Occallatibacter riparius: one gene and its partner. Each later gene encodes a partner of the first gene's protein in a complex. Links are inferred from orthologs where the notes say so. Each region holds a gene or a part of one and is shown on either strand. Other genes may lie near its edges. The genes, in order: iscU and MOP44_RS04315.

The links.
Region 2: the proteins of iscU (region 1) and MOP44_RS04315 are in contact, whole or in part, in a solved structure (PDB 5XT5), measured with the Bacillus subtilis proteins. The link is inferred for Occallatibacter riparius from one-to-one orthologs.

What each region holds. Positions count from the first base shown.
Region 1 is NZ_CP093313.1:1,535,309-1,546,485, forward strand. What follows is about bases 245-3,072. They hold iscU (Fe-S cluster assembly scaffold IscU), read right to left. Parts: upstream 1,956-3,072; coding sequence 1,533-1,955; downstream 245-1,532. Other genes in these bases: hscB (Fe-S protein assembly co-chaperone HscB), read right to left, coding at 245-632; MOP44_RS06080 (HesB/IscA family protein), read right to left, coding at 658-1,014; MOP44_RS06085 (carboxypeptidase-like regulatory domain-containing protein), read right to left, coding at 1,119-1,499; MOP44_RS06095 (IscS subfamily cysteine desulfurase), read right to left, coding at 2,097-3,072. Outside these bases: more of hscB, read right to left, coding at 1-244; more of MOP44_RS06095, read right to left, coding at 3,073-3,350; MOP44_RS06100 (RrF2 family transcriptional regulator), read right to left, coding at 3,424-3,891; MOP44_RS06105 (hypothetical protein), read left to right, coding at 4,146-4,310; MOP44_RS06110 (CDP-alcohol phosphatidyltransferase family protein), read right to left, coding at 4,324-4,890; MOP44_RS06120 (hypothetical protein), read right to left, coding at 5,273-5,806; MOP44_RS06125 (carboxylesterase family protein), read left to right, coding at 6,040-8,760; MOP44_RS06130 (MBG domain-containing protein), read left to right, coding at 8,890-11,177. UniProt on the Bacillus subtilis protein: Part of the SUF-like system that mediates the biosynthesis of iron-sulfur (Fe-S) clusters. Acts as a sulfurtransferase and thus transfers sulfur from SufS to SufB.
Region 2 is NZ_CP093313.1:1,075,037-1,086,288, reverse strand. What follows is about bases 8,350-11,252. They hold MOP44_RS04315 (cysteine desulfurase-like protein), read right to left. Parts: upstream 10,484-11,252; coding sequence 9,215-10,483; downstream 8,350-9,214. Other genes in these bases: MOP44_RS04305 (hypothetical protein), read left to right, coding at 11,101-11,252; MOP44_RS04310 (hypothetical protein), read left to right, coding at 10,627-11,013; MOP44_RS04320 (MlaE family ABC transporter permease), read right to left, coding at 8,350-8,420. Outside these bases: MOP44_RS04345 (neuromedin U), read left to right, coding at 1-585; MOP44_RS04340 (response regulator transcription factor), read right to left, coding at 856-1,566; MOP44_RS04335 (sensor histidine kinase), read right to left, coding at 1,626-4,754; MOP44_RS04330 (MlaD family protein), read right to left, coding at 5,528-6,913; MOP44_RS04325 (ABC transporter ATP-binding protein), read right to left, coding at 6,919-7,662; more of MOP44_RS04320, read right to left, coding at 7,659-8,349. UniProt on the Bacillus subtilis protein: Type II cysteine desulfurase that acts as the initial step in the SUF-like Fe-S cluster assembly pathway.

The DNA of each region.
Region 1 (11,177 bases):
ATCTTGTTTTGTGCGGTGTGCCGAGCCTCGTCGTCGCCGTTGTCCCAGGCAGTCCACTCGCCGCGCAGATCGTCGTCGACCGCGTTGAGCAGGCCTTCGAACTTCGTCTTAGCCTCGGTGAGGCTTTGCTTGAGGGCGGGATCCTCTTCGCCTGACGCCTTGGCCATGCGCATCTCTTCAAGCTGCATGTTGAGATCGAAGACCTCTTCGAGCAAGTCGGCGGGCGCGCGCGATGCGCCCATTTCATTGGGGCGGCGATTCTTGCCGGCGTGCTCTTCGCCGATCTCGGCGCCGTGCAACTTGAGCAGATACTCGGTGCGGCGGACGGAATCCTTCAACGTGCGATAGGCGTCGTTGAGCAATGCCGTATCGGCCAGGCTCCACTCCTTCTCGGGGTCCGTGGCCCGCGCGAAGCGGTCGGGGTGCAGGCGCCTGCTGAGGCGGTGGAAGCTGTCTTCGAGTGCGGTGAGATCGAGATTGAGGTGGGGCGCTACGCCGAAGATGGAGAAATAGGTGCCCTGCTGCGGCGGCTGGATCTTGCGGCAGTTGGGACAGAACAGTGTTACTTCGTTGTGCGCGACCGAACAGGACCAACACTCAACCGGAACTGCAGAATCGATAACCTTCAACATGTCTGAGCCTTGCTTGCACGGATTGCTACGACGAGAAGGACGAACCGCAGCCGCAAGAACGCGAGGAGTTCGGGTTGACGAAGTTGAACCCTTGCCGCATGAGTGTCTCTTCGTAGTCGAGCGTCATGCCGTGCAGATAGAGAAACGATTTGGGATCGACGAAAACACGCACTCCGTCGAACTCGTAGACGCGGTCGCGCTCGCGGGGGCGAGTGTCGAACTTGATCGAATACGAAAGCCCCGAGCAGCCACCGCCAAGCACGCCGAGGCGCAGGCCGCCTTCTTCCGGCGAAATGCCCTCCTTGGCCATGGCCGCGCGGATCTTCTTCACTGCCCGTTCCGTGACCTGGATGCCGGTAGCCGGACCGGTTGGCGCGGCCATCTTCGGCGGTGCAGCGGACGCGCCTTCGGCGGGCTTGCTTTCGATGCTTACGAAGTTCGACATAATGTTCTTCTTTCCCTGGTACAGTTCAGCCTATTGCACGGTCATTCGACCGACCTTAGCTTTGGGTCTACTTTCATCTTGATGGTGCGCATCGTCACTCCCTCTGTCTTGATCTCAATTCTGCTGCAAGAGGGCAAGAATATTGAGAACATCACGCAGACATCGTAGACCCCGGGGGCAAGTTGTGCTTCAAAGCTCCCCGCCCCATCCGTATCCACCCATTGGTTGGTTGCTATCGTGCGTTTATAAGAACCAGGACGCTCGGAATGAATCAGAACGTGTGCCTGTCCAACGACAGCTTCCGACGGATCGAGGACCTTGCCCCTGAGAATGCCCGGAGTTTGAGCCGCCATCGCCCCGGCACTAATCATCCATGCACAAATCCACAACGCGCCGATCCGCATGGACGTTACTGCCGGCATCTCTCTCCTCGATCCGTACGCCTGTCGCGCAGCCTACTGCGCCGCAGGAACCGTTGCGTGTTCGCCTTCCGGCACGCCGTTCTTCTTCTTCCAGTCGCCGATGGCGGCGCGGATAGCGTCTTCAGCGAGCACCGAGCAGTGAATCTTCACCGGAGGAAGCGAAAGCTCCTTCACGATGTCAGTGTTCTTGATGGCCAGGGCGTCTTCCACCGTGCGGCCCTTGATCCATTCGGTGGCGAGCGAAGAGCTGGCAATTGCCGAGCCGCAGCCGAAGGTCTTGAACTTGGCTTCTTCGATGACTTGCGTTTCGGGGTTCACCTTGATCTGCAGGCGCATGACATCGCCGCACTCAGGGGCGCCGACGAGGCCGGTGCCGACTTCCTGCGAGGCTTTGTCGAGCGTACCCACGTTGCGCGGATTGTTGTAGTGGTCGACCACCTTGTCGCTGTATGCCATTGGTCCCAATCTCCTTCTGCGGGGGAAGCCGCATGTCTTAAGTGATCAGTGAACAGTGTTCAGTGATCAGGGCCTTCTGTTGGATGCCCATGTTCAGCCCGGCGACGCAGGAACTGATCCACTGACAACTGATCACCTGGTTTAGTGCGCCTGCCACTCGATCTTGGTCAGGTCGATGCCGTCCTTCACCATCTCGTAGAGCGGTGAGAGTTCGCGAAGATGCTTCACGATATCGATCACCTTGGCCGCGACGTAGTCGACTTCTGCTTCTGTGTTGAAGCGGCCCAGGCCGAAACGGATGGAACTGTGCGCTACGTCGTCGCCAAGGCCAAGGGCCTTCAACACATAGCTGGGTTCGAGCGTCGCCGAGGTGCAGGCCGAGCCGCTCGAAACAGCCACGTCGTTGATGCCCATCAGCAGCGACTCGCCTTCCACATAGACGAAGCTCATGTTGAGGTTGCCGGGCAAGCGATGCTCCCACGAGCCGTTGATGTGGATGTAGTCAAGTTCTGACTCCAGCTTGTCCTTCAGGCGATCGCGCAGCTTTGTGAGATAGGCCGCTTCTGTTGCCATGTCCTCGCGCGCAATCTCGCAAGCCTTGCCGAGACCGACGATGCCGGGGACGTTGAGAGTGCCGGAGCGCATGCCACGCTCGTGGCCGCCACCGTCGATCTGGGCGGCAATCTGCACGCGGGGGTTGCGCCGGCGAACATAGAGGGCACCTACGCCCTTGGGCCCGTATACCTTGTGCGCCGAGATGGAGGCGACGTCGACGTTGTCCTCAATGACGTTGAAGGGGACCTTGCCGATGATCTGCACCGCGTCAGTATGGAAGATGATGCCCTTTTCATGGCAGATCTTGCCGATCTCGCGAATGGGCTGCAGGACGCCGATTTCGTTGTTGGCAGCCATGATGGTGACGAGGATGGTCTTGTCGTCGATGGCGCGCTTCAGATCTTCAAGGTCGATGAGGCCGTCTGCCTTCACCGGCAGGTAGGTGACGCGATAGCCGTACTTTTCGAGGCGCTTGCAGGTGTCCAGAACGGCTTTGTGCTCAGTGACCTGCGTGATGATGTGGTTGCCGCGCTCGCGGTACATCTCCGCGATGCCCTTGATGGCCAGGTTATTGCTCTCGGTGGCGCCGGAAGTAAAAATGATTTCCTTCGGCGTGGCTCCGATGAGCTTGGCGATCTGCTCGCGTGCGATTTCGACAGCCTGCTCGGCCTCCCATCCGAAGGAGTGGTTGCGGCTGGCGGCGTTGCCGAACTTGCTGGTGAAAAAGGGCATCATCGCTTCCAGCACCCGCGGATCGAGAGGGCTGGTGGCGTGGTTATCCATGTAGATGGGCAGGGTCACTCCCGCCGGCACTTCCACTTGGCTTGAAACTGTACTCATCGCGTGTCCGTCCTTCGTTGCTGCTGCCGTCTGCTGCGGCAGGGGAAGCTTCCTGTTGAACTACTTCAAGTCGCTAGGTAGTGATGGTGACCAGCGCCTGAGCCGGTGGACCGGCATGGGCCGGGGGAGTATTGGGCTCATGCTCCGCCAGGTCGTAAATGCTAATGCTCTTCAGCACGCCCGCAATGGTCTCGTTCACACGCGCGAGCGGTTCTTTGATGGTGCAACTGGGGGTGAGGTCGCAGCCGTGAGCCCCTTTGGTACACGAAGTAATAAAAAACGGTCCGTCGATAGCGTGAATCACTTCAAATGCTGAGATCTGGCGAGCATCTCGCGAAAGCGCATAGCCACCGTTCATGCCGGCATGGGACCGGAGCAGGCCTGTCTTGGTGAGCCGCTGCAGGATCTTCGCGAGCAGCTGCGCCGGAATCCCGTACGCATCGGCGATATCCTTGGCGCTCTGGGCAGGGGCCTCCGGGTGCTCGGCGAGATACTTCAGCGCCATCAGCCCGTAGTCCGCTTTTTTTGTGAGCTTCAGCATGAGAATATCCGACTGGAACGGTCCGTGTTTAGTATACGACCAAATCTGTCCGGCTTTCAACTCAGGCTGAGGTGGAATCTGTGAAATCGCCTGCTGCAAGCAGAATTCAACAAAAAGCCGTTTCCAAATCCGGCCGCAGATGGGTAAAATCTGGCCCAAAGAGCCGGAGGTTCGCGGTAGACGGAGGGATATTCCACTCACGACACCGCGTGTGCCCGGCCGCGGCAGCGCAAATTCAAACAGAACCTGGAACCATGGCGACCGTCTGCAAACACCCGCGAGTGCGCATTGTCTCCCGGCACGACGATATTGAATTCGTCGAATGCCTGGAGTGCGGCGAAATCTTTGATTCCGAAGAGTTTCGCGATATGGAGATCGAGGAAAACGTGGAACCCGAGCAGGCGGAAAGCGAACCCTGAGACTCTCGATCGTTTATGAGGTCGGGCCGTTGTTCGTGGTGTTGATGGCCCCATGCGGACTGATGCGCCGAGTGACCAGCCATGCGTAGTGGAGCCCCGAAGCAATCGTAAGGACTATTGTTGCATCGAGGGCGATGGTGCGGAGCCATCTGACCCAGGCGGAATGGTCCGTTTGAAAGAGCAGGACGGCGGCCACGGCTGTAATCTGGGCCAGAGTGTTGGCTTTTCCGAAGCCGCTGGGCTTGAAGTCGCGCCGGCCGACCGCCGTGTATAGGATGGCTGCGACCACCAGTATGCCGAGATCTCGGCCGAAGACCAGAACCGTGATCCGCACCGGCATCAGATTCATATGCGTCAGCACCAGAAACAGAGTACTAATCAGCAGCTTGTCCGCGACGGGATCGAGGTATTGGCCAAGCACTGTCCGCTGCTTCAAGATTCTGGCCAGGGCGCCGTCCAGTGCATCTGTAATGCCAGCCACCACAAACAACACGAAGCCGAACAGAAATTTGCCTTCGAGGACTGCCGAAACAAGAAACGGGGCAAGGCAAATGCGCCCGATGGTAAGCAGATTCGGCATTGTGCGGAGCGGGTTTCGAGGTGGGCTGGTTTCGTTCATTCGCAATTGACGGTGAATTCTGGAAACGAGCGAACCGCCACCGCATGACGCTCGATTAATAGGCATGCGTCAGCCGCGGTTCGGTTTTGTCAAAGGAATGGTACAGCACGAGGGGCTTACGTTTCAGGGCGGCTTCCCGCACACCTCTAAGTGCTGTTAGACTGGGTGAAGACCGAGAACTGCCCAGCCGAGTTGTATCCGGCGCGGTGCCGCACCAGACTCAGAGGCCCAGGCCGGGATAAAGCGGTTCCTCACCTATAGGCGCGTAGCTCAGTTGGTTAGAGCGCTTCCTTGACACGGAAGAGGTCGTTGGTTCGAATCCAATCGTGCCTACCATTGTTCTTCAAGAACTTAGAGCAGGAACCGTACCGCATGGCATGCTGGGTACAAGAGGTCCAAGACACCCTTTATCTTGGTCTTGACTGCATTGGATTTTCGCAATTCTTTCAGCCACGACTCGATGCGGAACGCCTTGAGATTTGCAATGCGTTCGTCGCCCCCATCTGGGCAAGATGTAGCTGTCCAAGTTGTTCGCGTAGACTTCGCGGGTGAGCTTTGTCTCTCCGCATCCCTCGCCCAGTTCCTTCTCCCGATAATGCTCGGCACGTTCGCTGAGCGTCATGGAAGACGGACTGATGGACTCGGCATTGATGTCCAGCCTCAAAGCATCGACAGCTTTTCGTGCTGCGGTTTCGGTCCTGTACTGCTGCACACTGCCGATGATCTTCTTGCGCTGAATGCTCTTTCCCCCGCCGATCGGTTCACGCCAGCGGTAGACCCATATGTCGGGTACGATGCTTCTCTTCTCCGCTGTCAAAGAACCTTGCTGATAGCGTTCACGCCTGAGCGTAAATTTAGGTGCGCTGTTATTGTGCATGTCGCCTTCCTGAAATGTCGCAGAGTCTCTAGGCCTGGCAGTGGCTCCGAGCCAAACACGCCCTTCGGAAAGCACTCCGAATAACTGTTCTCCCAGCGAGACCGGTCTCCCCCGTATCCCCTTCACTACCTCCTCACGCATTCCACGCTAAGTACGTGCAGCAGCGCACCGCTGCTAATCGCAGGAAGGCGCCATAGGACCTCGCTTTGAACCAGCTCAATTAAATCGATTTTTTGACCTTGCTGGGCGTTCAGCCGGGCATGTATGGTCAGGAGTTCCGTTCATCGAAAGGGACCTCCGACGTGAAAATGCTGCTTTCCGCAATTGTCCTCATGGCTGTTTCTTCGATGGGTGCGGCTGCTTCGACCACAACGAAAGTCGAACAGGGCCAATTGCAGGGCACGCACGAAGACTCGCTCACAGTGTTCAGAGGTGTCCCGTTCGCCGCGCCCCCTGTCGGCGATCTGCGCTGGCGCGCTCCGCAGCTGGCGGCCAAGTGGCAGGGCGTTCGCCCGGCGGACAAGTTCGCGCCGCAGTGTGTGCAGAACCTCGGCAACGGCCCGGACAAGCCTTCGGCTACGAGCGAAGACTGCCTTTATCTCAATGTGTGGACGCCGGCAAAGTCGGCTCATGAGCGCATTCCCGTGCTGGTCTGGATCTACGGCGGCGGTTTCAATGGCGGCGCGACGTGGATTCCGACGTATAGCGGCGAGGTCTTGGCGCGCAAAGGCGTCGTGCTGGTCAGTATTGCGTACCGCGTGGGACCGCTCGGCTTCCTCGCGCATCCGGAGCTGAGTGCGGAGTCGCCGCAGCATGTCTCCGGCAACTACGGATTGCTCGACATGATCGCAGCTCTCCAGTGGATCAAAACGAACATCGCCGCATTCGGGGGCGATCCCAAAAAGGTCACCATCTTCGGTGAATCTGCAGGTGGGATTGCTGTTAGCCAACTTTGCGCATCTCCGCTGGCCAAAGGATTATTCGAGGGCGCGATCTCGGAAAGCGGCGGCTCGTTCGGTCCTCCGCGCCGGGCTGGTGGCCCCGGCGAGAACATGCGTCTTCTTGCGGATGCAGAACGTGACGGGGCATCGCTAGCGCGGGATGCAGGCGCCCATTCGATCGCAGAGCTGCGCAGCCTGCCGCCGCAAAAAATCATGGCTGCCCAGCGCGGCCTCGCGTGGCCCATCGTCGACGGCTGGGTCATTCCGGCCGACCAGTACACGCTCTACCAGAAGAAGCAGTTCAACGATATTCCGGTGCTGATAGGTTACAACTCGGATGAAGGTGCATCGTTCTCTCGTGATCGCACCCCGCGCGAATACGTCGAAGGCGTGCATCAGCGTTACGACAGCTTCGCTGAGAGGCTACTGAAGGCGTACCCGGCAAGCGGGACGACTGTTCCCAAAACGGCGCGCGACCTCAGCCGCGATGCAGCCTTCGGATGGCATACGTGGATCTGGGCGCGCCTGCAATCGCAGTTGGGCTCCGGCAAGGTTTACTACTACTACTTCGACCAGCATCCGCAGGCACCGGCCGATTCGCCACGGCCTGATCTCGGCGCGCCGCATGGCCGCGAGGTCGCTTACGTGTTCGGCCATCTGAACGATCTTCAGCACGAGCAGCCTACGGCCGCCGACCACATCATCTCCGACGCCATGGCCACCTACTGGACGAACTTCGCCAAGTACGGCAATCCCAACGGAAAGGGCATGCCGCAGTGGCCCGCATTCAGCGATCAGAATCCCCATCTCATGTACTTTGCCGGCACGCCGCACACCGGTCCGGTACCCACGCCTGACGGCCTGAACGCGCTCGACGCATACTTCGCATGGCGCCGCTCACCGGAGGGCGTGCGCGATTCGGCAATCGAGGATGCAAAACCCGCCGCTACAAACGTGATGGGCGCGAAGTATCCGCGTGTTCTGCCGGACCACAGTGTTGTGTTCCAACTTAAAGCGCCGTCAGCGGCGTCTGTGGATGTAGACATCACGGGCAAGAAGTTCCCGATGACCAAGGACAGCGACGGCGTCTGGAGTGTGACCACAGAACCGTTGGTAGAAGGCTTCCATTACTACGCTCTCGACGTGGATGGCATCCGCGTCAACGATCCCGGCAGCCATGCGTTCTTCGGCACCGGCAAAGACGCGAGCGGAATCGAAGTGCCCGAAGATGGCGTGGATTACTACCTGTCCCAGCAAGTGCCGCACGGCGATGTCCGCATCCGCATGTACCACTCCAGCATCACCGGCCAGTGGCGCCGCTGCTTCATCTACACGCCACCGGATTATGACTCCAACGCCACGGCGCGTTACCCGGTTCTCTATCTCCAGCACGGGATGGGCGAGGACGAGACCGGATGGATCTTCCAAGGTCACGCTAACCTGATTCTCGATAACCTGATCGCCGCGAAAGAAGCCGTACCCATGATCATCGTCATGGACAACGGGTATGCATCGCGGCCGGCCGGTCCCTTCGCTCCTCCCAGCGCGAGACCGGACGTCACCAGCTTCCAGGACGTGATGATCAAGGAAGTCATTCCCATGATCGATTCCACCTTTCGGACCATTGCGGATCGCGATCACCGGGCGATGGCCGGACTTTCCATGGGCGCCAACCAGGCCCTCCACATTGCCACACAGAACCTCGACACATTCGCCTACATGGCCGGATTCAGCGGCACCATGAACGGACTCAGCACCGATGCGCTCGATCCTGAAACAGCATTTAGCGGCGTATTTAAAGACGGCGCCGCATTCAATCAGAAGGTGAAGCTACTCTGGATCGGCATGGGCACACAGGAGCCCAACCCATTCCCCGGAGCCATCGGCTCGTTCCGCGCGATGCTCGACAAAGCCGGGGTGAAATACGTGTACTTCTCCTCGCCCGGTACTGCGCACGAATGGGTCACCTGGCGGCGCGATCTCAACGATTTCGCGCCAAGGCTATTCCGCTGATCGACCCTCGATTCCGATATCGGGGAGATGCCACCCGACAAATCTCTCTTGTATTCAGTTTGCCCTTGACATGTGAGAAACGTATGTTGTTGGCTTGAGTAAGTTTTCTCCCCCGGGACCGGTCAAAACATGAAAATCAAGACTGTGTTGTCGCACTCAGCCCCCGTGCTGCGTTGGGCGGAGCTTTCCCTGATAGCGTTGGGCTTGTCACTATTCGCCGCTTCGCCGCTACCCGTGTGGGGACAAACCGGATCAAACGCGCTGACCTTGTTCCAGAACTACTTCGTGACTGGCGATTACGTGGTCGCTGGCTGGGTCAAGGGCTCTCCCGATGGGACTGGGTATGCCCCCGGAGCCATCAGCGTTCCCGATACTTTGCAGCCGGGTCAGAATGGTGTGCCCGCCAGTATTCCCAAAGGGGCAGATATCGTCGCCTCGTATCTCTATTGGGCGACGGTGGAAGGCAACCAGTCTACCTTTGCCGGCAAGGCCGCCTACTTCAATGGCTACCCTATCTCGGGAACGGTGCTCGGGAATCCCAACGCCCCGACATCCTGGAGTGCGGGAGGCTGTTCCGGATCTTCCAAAGGGTCAAAGACGATGCGGACCTACCGCGCCGACGTTCACCCGTTTCTTCCGGTAGATACAAATACGACGTCCCCAACTTTTGGCGCGACGATTGCCAGCGGCACTATTCCGGTACGGCTTGCGGATAGCGGAAGCAACGGCAACACCGCGCCGATCGCGCTTGGGGCGACCCTCGTGATCATTTATCGCGTTCTTTCACCAGCTGTTCCTTTGAATTCCATCGTGCTCTACGACGGAGCGTACGCTCCCAGCAATGCAGGCACGAGCATGAGCCAATCGTTGGTGGGCTTTTACGAGCCCGCAAGCAGCCCGGTTGCGAAGATCACGCATATCGTGGCCAACGGGCAGACCAATAAAGGCGAACTGGTGTATCTGAATACCGCTTCCCAGCCGTTGCCGTCGCTGTATGGAGGCACGTCGCCTTTTCCAGGCATATATGGATCGTGGGATAACCCAACCTGGACTCTCAACGGCTACGTGAAACCGACGGATACCTCTGAGACAACTTCAGTAGTTCCGACCGCGAGCAACAGCGGTTGCGTCTCGTGGGGAGCCATCGTCATGAGCACTTCCGTTCAGGATACGGATAGTGATGGCCTGCTGGACGTGTGGGAGACCAACCAGGGATATACGGATGCGACGAGCGGGCAGTGGGTGCCGCTGCCGGGAGCCGACCCGAATGCAAAGGACATCTTTATCGAGCTTGACTACCTGAACAATATGGGTGGTTCGGGCGGCCCTTACCTGCATTCTCACTTGCCCAAGAAGGCGGCTCTCGATGCCGTGGGAAATGCTTTCGCGAATCAAAATATCCAAGTACATTTCGATCTCGGCCCTGGCATCTACCAGGGGGATCCTTACGTGATCTCCTATCCAGTCTCCATCCCCAGTCCCCTTCCTGCTGGAACACTGGCGCCTCAGACCGGCGCAGGCGGCAACTCGATTCCAGAGGGGCAGGTTTTGTGCAACGATGGCGCAACGCTTTGCGCCTATCCGGGACAGCCGGCGATTGGTTGGAAGGGAGGGTTCGAGTACACCAAGAACTCGACCAACCTCGGCAACTTTCAGTCGGGCCGCGCACAGAGCTACCGCTACGTTCTGTTCGGCCACTCCCTGGGACAGCCGCGCGCCTATTGGAGCACAACAGCTTCAGCCCTCAAAATTCCGGTCCTTCCTCAGTTGATCTCAATTGTTAATTCAGGCAACACGGCGACTGTAACCATCCAGTCCCCGCCAGGCTTGATCAAGCCCGGTGATTGTCCGAACGCCGCCTTAGTTGCTTGCGGAGATGCGAGCAGCGCTCGTGTGAGCGTAATCGGAGCCTTGAATCAGACAGTGCTCAACGGCACTTACAGCTTTAGCAATGCTATTTCGACCCTCGCCAATAACGTATACAAAACGACGTTTACGATTCCGACGACGGGCGTCGCGAATGGAACCTACAATTTCGCGTCCGAGCCACAGCTTGCGGTCACCTATCTGGGACCGACGAGTTCGTCGGGGCAAGCCGAACTTGGCGGTGGCGGCGACTCCGCGGTGACTCTGGGGCTCTGGGGGGCCGACGATCCATCCGGCTGTGAGCCCGATCCATCGCAACCGCTTGCATCGGGTCAGGATTACTGCAGCAACGAAGAAGGGACTGTAGCTGAGCAGACCGGAACGCTGCTCCACGAACTGGGTCACTCTCTGGCGCTCACCCACGGAGGAAAGTATTTTCTCGATCCCAATAACCCCAGCTTGCCGACTTATGAATTGAACTGCAAGCCCAACTTCCTGAGCGTGATGAACTACATGTTCCAGGTTCGCGGCTTCGTCGATGGAGGGTTTGA
Region 2 (11,252 bases), 460 kb from region 1 along the record:
TCCCGCACGATCGTTCCTGTTGAGGTCGTTCCACGCCTTTCCTCCAACAGGCAGGTTGACTATGGTCTGGGCAATATTCAGCCTCAGTTTTATGTTTCGCTGGCGCATCCGGGCAAGTTCATCTGGGGGGCGGGTCCGCAGCTGTGGTTACCCACCGCAACCGATTCCGAGCTCGGTACCAACAAGTGGGGAGGAGGACCCGCTCTGGTTGGGTTATTTCGACAGGGGCATTGGCTTGGCGGTTCACTTCTGGGTAACCAGTTCGCTGGCGTGAATCATAAGCACGTCAATTCGATGACCTTGAATTCATTTTTGTTCTACAACATGCGCGCAGGGTGGTATTTCGTATCCACGCCTGTCATCACAGCTGATTGGACGGCCTCCAGAAACAGCCGGTGGACAGTTCCTGTCGGCGGTGGTGTTGGCCGAGTGTTCAAACTTGGTGCGCAGCCCCTGAATGCTCGTGCAGAGTTCTTCAACGATGTGCGAACCACTTCTGGCGGGCCGGACTGGCAAGTGCAAACGCAGCTGCAGTTCCTCTTTATTAAGAAGCATCCGTCGGCGCCTACGGCGGTTGCCCACTAGGGTAGATACATGCTGCAGATGAATGGAGCTGGGATCACTGCCCTATGCAGCGATCGACGGTTCGCTCTTTGGGAAGCCTGACTCCACTCATCAGCAACTGACGATCCAGCGCGGCCGAGACGGAACGAGAAAGACGGTTCAGAGAGATAACGGGTCGCCAGTTACTTTACGAGGCAACTCGATGATCTGAATAAACCGACCTGACCAACCAGGATCTGAGAGGCATTGCCCTGACACCGCATGTTGATCCGCTAGAGGCTCTGCGAGGCTCTACAGGTCTAGAAAGCCGCGTCGCAAGGCGATCGTGACGGCATGCGTCCGGTCGTTTGCTCCCAATTTGTCGAGAATGCTTCGAATGTGAGTCTTGACGGTGTCTTCGCTGATTTCGAGGTAGTCCGCAACCATTCTGTTGGATTTTCCAGAGGCGACCTGCTGAAGAACTTCAATTTCCCTTGCCGTCAGAAGATCGCCGCCAAAATGTGCAGCCATCTCGGAGGCCACATCGGCGTGAACCCGCCTCTTTCCCTGATTCACGTCGCGTATACAGTCGAGGAGGTCGGTGCGGAGTGTGGCCTTAAGTAAGAAGGCTTGAGCGCCAGCTTTCAGGGCACGTTCTGCCTGTACATCCCCCAAATAGGTGGTAAGCACAATGATGCGTGCGCTAGGGCACTGTTCTCGAATCTCAGAGATTGCGGCGATGCCATTCATGTCGGGCAGCCGAATATCCATAATGGTTACGTCCGGGCGGTGAATCTTATATAGCGCGACGGCATCTTTCCCTGTCCCCGCCTCCGCAACCAGAGTCATATCGTGCTGGCTTCCTATCAGAGCTGCGAGACCCTCGCGTAACACTGGGTGATCGTCGACTACCAATAAACGGATCGGATTTGCGTCGTTCGTCACTATAAACCCTGTACTACATGCGCGGATGTCGACCGGGTTCAACGGCGATCCGGTCGATTTTTTGCAATGCTTCATCATGGCAGACCACCGATTTGTCTGCCTCACTCTTTCCAGCGATACAGGGCGAAAACATTCTTCTATTTTCGAGAATGTGCGTTCGCCGGGTCTACCTCTCGGAGGGAACTCTCTCGATACGCTCGGTGAGCAGGCACAGTCACAATTATCTGACTTCCTTTGCTCGTGCTGTGACACGCAAATCGAGCGCCCATTATCTCGGCGCGCTCTTTCATACCACGAAATCCCCAGTGTCCAGCTCGGGGACTGATCTCTTGCGCCGCAGCATCAAACCCATGTCCATTATCAGCAACCGTGAGCACAACAGACTTCCGCTCACATAAAAGACTTACGGTGATTTCCGAAGCACTGGAATGGCGGAAGGCATTGGTGATTGCCTCGCGTCCGATGTCATGCAACTCACTCAAAACAGATGAAACAACATCCCCTCCTCGTCCTTCAATCTTCAAGGTAAAACGCACTCTTTGATCGGAGCCGAGATCATCCGCGATTGCTTCGAACGCATCGGTAAGGTTTTTGGCTGTGAATTGGGCGGACCGCAAACGACTGACACGATCCCTGCCCTCTACCACGATCCGATCCGCCGTGGCCAACGCGCGCTCCATTGCCGCCCGGGTACGGCTTCCTTCCGGAAGTTCCTGGGCTGCCACATGAAAATGCAGCATGAGACCTTGCACCCCCTGAAGCAGGGTGTCGTGCAGATCACGCGCGATGCGGACCCGCTCATCGGCGCGGGCTTCGGCACGCTCCCTGATTACGCCGGCCACACGGCGCAGCCTCAGCCGATACAGGAGCCAAACGAGAACGGCGCCGGCCAAAACGTATAGAAGTTGAAACCAGGTGGTTTGATAAAAAGCGGGCTGGATTATGAACTCCAGGGAAGTTCCAGCCTCATTCCAGACGCCGTCGTTGTTGCGCGCGACGACTTGGAATGTATACTTGCCCGGCCCCAGGCGTGTATAGGATGCCTGAACCCGGCTTCCTCCATCCTGCCATTCGCTGTCAGATCCTAGCAGGCGATATCGGGAGCGCGCCCTTTCTGGAATGGGTAAGCTCAGGACGGAGAAGCCAATATCGAGTTTAGTGGTATTAGGAGGAAGGGTAATTGGAGCGTAGAGGGAGTAGGATCGTCCATTCGCACTCATGCTCCTTATCGCCACCAGGGGAGGCGTCAGATTTCGGTGGAGATGTGCGGGATCGAGCCGGATTACACCTCTCGACGTCGCGACCCAGAGAATTCCGTCGCTTCCCATGACCGCCGGCGTGTCGGAAGTATCTGACGGCCGTTCGGCCAAATCAGTTATGGGATCAAATGTTTCGAATTGAACACGGTGGCTGGGGTCTCTAATAATCAGGGAGACCTCGCTTTGAGGGATGTGGACGATCTCGGTGTCGGTGCTGAGCCACAACCCTGACTCGGGAGTTCCTGCGATTCCGGCGACCAAGCCGAACTTGGCTTCCGACGCTGGCACTACCGTGTGGAACCTTCCCTTACTGTAGATTGCTAACCCAAATTCACCGCCTGCCCAGACCTGCTCACCGGAATAAGCGAGTTGGGTGACAGCGCCGATGTCCAATCCGGTTTTGGCTGAAAATATCTGAACTGAACCGTGATCCCAAAGTGCAATTTCTCTCAACTCCGGGTAGGCCAACCATACCCGTCCCTGGCCGTCGCTAACCGCTCCATAGGCCGTCATGTAGGGGTAATCCGGCATGATCCGGGCCTGATCCCAAACTTGGTTGTGCAGCCGGAAAACACCTCTACCCCTGACCGAAACCCATAGGTCTCCTGAGCTGTCTCTTGTCAAAGCTCGCACAGGGCCATGAATCGGTACCCATTTATCTGCGATAGATGTCGGCAGGACCTTATCCCGGTTCAGATCTGGCGACAGAGACTTCAGGAAATGCCCGTCCTGCCATCGCCAGAGATCGCCCAGGTCGCCTCGCCGCGACCAGACCCAGATTGACCCTTCCGGATCGCGAAAGGAAAACTGAATATCAGGGGGACTACCCGGAACCAGCTTCCCGCTTCTTGCGTTCCACAAGCCCTGAGGCGAGCTTGCCCAAACATCTCCTCTGTCTCCTGCTACCAACTGCATGCGACGGGTGGGGACAGACTGCAATTGAAACCACTCTGCATTGCGAGGCCGGAATCGATCCAGCCCTCCAAGTGTTCCGACCCAAATGTCCCCTTCCCTATCTTCCATCGAACAGTAAACTGTGGCATTGGTCAGCCCCTCAGTTTCACTGAATTTCTCGATCGTGGGATCGTCGAGCGATACATGTTCCTGAAGATGATCTGCTGAGGGAATACGCAGCACCCCGTCATGCCGTGTCATCATCCATCCAGTACCGTCACGATCGATCAGAAACATTCCCGACGAGTTCGCAAATTGTCGCGAGGAGCCACTTTGGGCAGCCCCGCGGGCAGCGAGTTTCAATAGCGTTAGTGCCTCCGGCACCCAGAGCCAGGTTGCTGATTCGCCGGCCTGTGTGAAGCTCGGGAGATACCCTGGAACCTCTCGCGAGTCTTCTTGATGGAACTCGCGCGCGCCCTTGGGCAAAAAGAAGACGCCTTTGGTCGCATCGGTTACCCAAACTCCTTGATTGTCCACGGCCAGGCTGGCAGGTGAGATGGACTTCAAGCCTGACACATTGCCGGTTTCACCAACGTGCCACCAATGGCTGCCGTCGAAGTATCCCACGCCCGCAGGCGTGGCGGCCCAGATAGTTCCGTCGACATCCCGAGCCAAACTCCTGACCCGTCCGGCCGGCATTCCGTCTGCCAGACTGTAGTTTTTGAGTCTTCCACGTTCCAGCAGGCTTGCACCACCGTTTAAATAGCCTATCCAGAGACCGCCGTTAGGCATGGCCAGGAGCGAGCAAATCCATCGGGGCTCAGGAAATGCGCCCAAATCAGGCTGATATCGCTCAAGCACAGAACCATCGAAACGGAGAAGGCCGTTTGTGGTGCCCACCCAGATAAAGCCGTCTGAGGTTTGCGCAATCGCCAGCACCTCGCCAATGACCCCTTCTTTGGCACCCCAGGCAGTGTGATGCATCTGAGTGATTGGCTGATGGGGATCGATTGCTGACAAGTTCGCGCAGCACAGAAAGAAGATGTTTAAGAACAGCGCGAACCGTTCGAGTCGGAAAAGCCGGCGTGGCAGGAAAAGAAGAGTTCGCGTCATAGATTCCAAGGTGCTACTGTTAACGGTGGAAATCGTTTGTGGCTTCGATCAGCCTCCGAAGGTGAGTCATTTCTCAATGTTAATCACGGCGCACCACTGACTTCGGCGCGTCACTCCTTTGAGTGATACAAGTCAACCTCATTGATTGCCGAAAAGACGCTTCTTATAGTCGCGATCGCGTGTGATTTCGGTCCAGTGCCAGCGGCGCTGGATGGCGGCTGAGATTCCTACAAGGTACCGGTCCAGCTACGATAAAGCATCCGCAGCCGTTTTAGCCTGTGAGCACTGTATGTTAAGCGGAGCGCGCGGCCAATTCAAGTGATCGGTAAGGGCACTCAATTCTCTCGCTGAAGGTGTCCCCCGTTGCAGTCCCGTGATTCTGGGCCGATCCGAAGAGCATCACCTTTCGTAGTCGAGGGAATCGCAAGGGGGCAAAGCTCCGGACTGCGAAACTGGACGAGTGGCAGTCCAGCGCCCTTGTCGCTCAGGATGACGGGGCTGCGGTGGTGCTGGGGCGCGGGGACTGCGCGGTGAAGGCGCAGCACGTCACCGATTGCCTGCAAGCCCCGATCGGCAAGCGAGCATGGCCTCCGCCAGTCAAGGCGGCAGTGAGGTCCCCGGCGGGAAGCCGGTGGCTCCTTGAAGTGCGGGATTGAGCATGGAATGGATTTGCTGTGGCGCTGCGTCCCGTTCACCGGCGCCGGACACGAAGGTCCCGCGGCCCTATATACGATTGGAAACACCGGAAGAGGAATCTCCCCGATTGTGGGTGCCTAACGCGCCCTTGACAGCAGAACGATTGAAACGCCATTCCAGGTTGTGCGGCCGGCCCCTTTAGGTGGCTGGTCATCGAGTGCGACCGCTCCAACTGACATTGACTCTAGATGAAACCGCGACAGAATATAGTTGCGGACCAGGATTGCACGCGCCCGTGAAGTCTCTATTTTTTCAACTGTGTTTGTGCCGGCCGAATAGCCTTCCACCATAATCGGATGGCTCACAACCGCATCCCCATACTTTGCCAATTCTTGGTCAATCAGCTCTTTGCCGGCTGAGCTCAGTTCCTCTGTGCCATTGCTAGCCTGATGAAAGAGCTGGTCCGTACCAAGCCAACTCCGATGATTACCCGGGCTTGCGGATAGCCGGTCACGCCGGTAAACGGCCGGAGAGATGTTGGTAAGGGTGTAGTAACCGCGCTTGCGGAAGAAGCCGCGAGTCAGAAGATTGTGCTTTAGCGCCTCCGAGTCCTCGGCCATGTTTCCTGTAGCAGTACTCACATTAGAGATTGCGTCGCGCAAATTGACTCCGGCCGCGACACCATGTTCGTCCGGCTGTGTGAGTTCCGCTATCGTTGTTTGCACTGCTTTGGTAGTCGAGTCCAAGTTTGATGCTGCGTCTCGTACGGATACAAGAACGTCATCAATCTTCTGAGGGATGCTCCGCGAAGAGACATCATTGACCAGTGCGTTGGTTTGGTCCGCTGTAATGCGCAAACTGGACGTCACCTGTTCGGTGTTCGCGATGGTACGTCTGATCGAACTGGCGACTTCCGGGTCGTGGAGCAGCATTCCTGCAGGCCCTTCCCCGCGTTTGAGTCCTCCGACAACATCATCGACATCGATCAACGTTCCGCGTGCAGTCCCCAGCGTCACGTTCAAGTTTCCCCCCACAGATGTCAGCAATCCATTGGCATTCTTCACCGTTTCGTCTACGTCAGCGATCGTTCCTTTGGCTTGGCCTACAAGGTCGGCCAATTCGATCGGCTCTTTGCTCCCGAGCGTCGAATTTGGTACCGCGGACGGCGAAGCACTGCTTCCCGGACCAACCGAAAGATACGTGTCTCCAACCAAGCCTGCGGTAGTGATCGACGCAACCGAATCCTTGCGGACCAGCCCGCGAAACGTGTCAATGATCCGAAATCTGACTCGGAACTTTGATGACGGTGAGTTGGGAATAGAGATCTCTTCGATCCGGCCAGCGTCCATGCCTCCCACCTCCACTTTCGACCCTTTAGCCAGACCTGAGAGGTCGGCGAATTCGGTGTAGAGCGTGAGATGCTTTTGGAAGGCCTCATGGCGGTTCCCGATGAGAAACAGGCCTGCCGTAAACAATGCAAATCCGATCAGAACAAAGAGTCCAACAGCGACACTACGATTCATAACGGCTATCCTTCCGAAATAAGTCTCCGTGCGGTTTCGTGGTCGCTGCGTTCTACCTCTGCAGCTGTTCCGAATGCGGCCAGATCGCCCTTGTCGAAGACTGCGAAACGATCTCCAACCTTCCTGGCCCCGTGGACGTCATGAGTGACGATCAGGATAGTTGTGTTACTGGCAGCTCGTTGCCGTAGAAAGAGGTCGTCAATCTCGGAGGCTGTAATCCTATCGAGACCACTGCTTGGCTCATCAGCCAGTAGGATCTTTGGCTCTAGAACCAGCGCGCGCGCGAGGCCCGCACGCTTGCGCATTCCGCCCGATAGCTCCGACGGTCTCTTGAGTTTGTCGCCTGCCAGGCCCACTTGTTTCAGCACGCTATCCACTACGGCATCGATCTCGTCTTTCGATTTGCCAGTCAATCGTTGAAGCGGCAACGCCAGGTTCTCGTAGAGTGAGAGCGAATCGAACAGAGCCGCGTCTTGAAATAGGAAACCCATCTTCCGCCGCACCTTCGACAGTTCCGCCTCCCTCATACCGGTGATTTCGTCTCCATCGACCCAAATCTTTCCTTGGTCGGGTTTCAGCAATGCCATGAGCAGTTTGAGTGTCACGCTCTTCCCCGTCCCGCTTCTCCCGAGGATGCAAACAATCTCTCCCTGTCGAATCTCAAACGAAACGTTCCGGAGCACCTGCTTGGGGCCAAACGCCTTGGATACTTCGTCAAAAGCCACGGATCCTGTGGGCACGTCTCTCATAGCGCATTCTCCGGCAATAGGAAGAAGATGCACTTCACCAAGACCACGTCCACGAAAATGATGAGCAAAGAAGAGACGACCACGCTGTTGGTTGCTGCCCGGCCGACACCTTGCGAGCCCTCGTTGGTGGTGTAACCGAAGTACGACGAAACTGTACCGATAATTAAGCCGAACACAGCAGTCTTGGAAGTGGGCAAAATGAAGTTCGACAGCTCGAGGTTTGCAAATGCACGGGACAGGTAAAGTGAGAACGACATTCCCGAAGACGAGTGCTCCGATACGAATCCACCCAAAAGTCCCGCAAAATCGGCGAAGAGAGTGAGCAGTGGCATCGAGATGACACACGCGATTACGCGCGGAACAACGAGGAATTTGAAGGCATCAATCGACAGCGATTCGATGCCATCGATTTGTTCTGTTGCCCGCATGTTCGCTAGCACGGCTCCGATTCCGGAGCCGACACGACCCGAAACCAGGAGTGCGGTGACGAGCGGTCCGATCTCGACAAAGAAGCCCAACGACTGCACGGTTGGAATGAGCGCTTCTGCCCCGAAAGTCACCAAGGTACCCCGAGTATGGAGCGTCATGACCATTCCTAACGCGAAGCCCGAAGAGATCACGAGAGGCAACGACTTCGCTCCAATCTCGGCTATCTGGCGCAGGATCTGAGCAACTTCGAAAGGCCTGCGAAGGGCGTCCCTCATCGTTCGAAATCCGAACAGGTTGACGTTCCCAACGAATTCGATTGGATTTGGCATTTGAGAAATCCCAGTCGTAGCACTCACGAAAGCATAGGAGCTGTCGTTTCAGTCGAGATGAAAACTAGCTCCATTTCCAGCAAAGCTCTTTGTAGTGTGCTTCGTGAAGTGATGAAGAGGTGAGGTGACCGTGATTATCGTACTGTTGGCAGCCAGTTCTAACCGGACGCTGAACAGCGCCTTAGCCGTTCAACGCTCATCAACAACGCCATCGCGCGCGCAGCCGGAGTGCTTGGAATCGCTCTTCTTGGAATTCTAGTAGTGGTCCCTTTTCGCGTCCGGCTCGAACATGGCCTGAATCATCTTTCGCTATCGTCGGCCGAGTTCCAGGGTTTCAAGGACAGGAAGCCAAGCTCGCTGATCTCCAGCCCCCAACCAACCTCGATCCTGCAAAGAAATCCGCTATCAGCGCTGTCGCTCAATAGGGATTCGTGTTTGGGTTTCAGAATCGTCATGGTGATCTGTGCAGGATTGTCAGTCGCAAGTGCCTCGATAGCCTTTTCATGCTTCCGGATACCAGGGTTGATTGAAATTCGCGTCAGTGCCGCCGATTTGCCGAGTCAGCGAGGTCTCGACGCAGAGCGTTCGATCGCGATCTCCAGTGCGTGGAGGATCATCTCGACTTTTAGTGGGCGCTGGATAGAAGGAGGCCCCGAAATGGATTCGAATGCATCCACATGTCTGTAGAACCGGCTAGCCTGACAAATGCCTCTGGTTGTCCATTGCCGATATCTGCCAACGCACTCATCGAGATTGAGAAGCAAAGTCGAAGGTGGGTTATCGCCGGGCTTTCGTTAAGAGGTTAAGGCGCGCAGCGCATCGAGCAGGCGCTCCACCTCTTCGAAGGTGTTGTAATGAACCAGGCCGATGCGCAGCATTCCGCCTTTCTGTTCCACTCCCAGGCGCTCCATCAGATTTAGTGCGTAATAGTTCCCGTCCCATGTGAAGATGCCGCGATTTGCGAGGAACTCGGCGATCGCCTTCGGAGAATGGTCGCCGATCCGGAGCGATAGCGTTGAGCAACGTTCGTCAAATCGCTTGGGATCCGTGATCCCATAGATGCGCAGACTGGGAATAGTCAGCAAGCCGTCGATCAGCCGTGTGATCAGGCTTCGTTCATATGAGACAGTGTTGCGATATGCCGCTTCCAAGGCTTCCCGTCGCGTCGTCGCTCCAGGATTACAGTGCCTCCCCAAGCCAGCGATATACTCAACAGCCACGCCGATCCCGGCGATCAACTCGTGTGCGAGGGTTCCGGTTTCCCACCGGTCAGGAGCCTCATCATGCGACGGCCGAACCCTATAAGGTTGAACTCGGTCCAAATGTTCGCGCTTCCCGAAGAGCACACCCATGTGCGGCCCAAAGAATTTGTATGGCGAGCAGACGAGGAAGTCGCAGTCAAGGCCTTTTACATCGATCAGACCATGAGGGGCATAGTGCACCGCGTCTATAAATGTCATTGCACCGGCAGAATGGGCGAGGCGCGTAATCTCTCGAACCGGATTGATGGTCCCAACTGCATTGGAAGCATAGCCTACTGCCACGAGCTTGGTCCGGCGGCTTAACTTCCTCTTCAGGTCGTCGAGATCGAGTGTGCAGTCCTCTTCGCGAATGCCTGCTACCTGAATGACCACGCCTCTTTCCTCGAGGGCCTTCCAGGGAGAGAAGTTGGCATCATGATCGAGAGTTGTGAGGAGAATCTCATCACCCGGCTGCAACTCGCGGCCGATCGCGCGCGACATTGCGAAGGTAAGGGTGGTCATATTCTGACCAAAGACAACCTCGCACGGGTCGCAATGGAAGAAATCCGCCATGGCCGCTCGTGTGTTCGCGATCATCTCGTCGCTGTGGCAACTGGTCAGGAATGCTCCACCGGTATTGGCGTTGGAATTTATGAGGTAGTCCTGGATTGCTCCAATGACCTGCATGGGCACTTGGGTCCCGGCGGGACCGTCCATGAAGACGACGGGTTGCCCGTTGACCTGCGTCTCGAGTGACGGAAACTGCGAACGCACCCACTCGATATCCAGCGTCGCGCCCAGCCCCAATTCTCCTGCGCTCATCGCCAATCGCTCCTCGAACCCGTACAGGGCAGAGTGTACAACGCAATCTTCGCGCACCTACAGGCCATCCGTAAGAGTCTGGTCCTTTTCATCGGGGAAATCCTGTGGAGAATAAAAGGCGAAAGGAGGAGTATGCTCATCGAGTGGACAGTGAACGTTCATCGGCCAGCAGCCAGATCCCTTCCGTCCGAATTTGCGAGCTCTGCAGACGCCATCTGCCTGCGCCACACACAACCGCGGAGACGCTTTGCGATGCCTGCAGGACGAAAAAAGGTCGCCATCGCGTGTACATGTTTTACATGCTGAGAGACGGTTGGTTTTGTCAGTTCCTGGAGCAGGATCTGAAGACACCCCTTCCCAAGAAGCTTCATTTCAAGAGCCAAGAGAAGCTCTGGGAAATTGCCGAACGCGGCGGTTTCAATATGAACCTGGAGGCACGCCAGTCGCTGGATCATGGAATCGAGATCGGCCGCGGCGGGATGTGGCTGGACCTCTCCGAGGAGCAGTACCGGAGGCTCAAGCATCGGTAGCGGCTGGGGAGGGTATAGGATTCTTCTAACGATTTCAAAAAGAAGTTCTGACACTGATCTGCTGCTGTCGTTCCCATGAAGTGCGTTGTGCAAGATTTCGTTGATGCCGTCGTCGCCGTGGTGCTTCTGGCCACGATCCTGGCATTTCTTGCCTTCGCCATCGGCATCACTCCGGACGGCATTCTGTACGGCAATTGGCCTGATACCAGCGACCATCCGACGAATTGGTACGATACCGC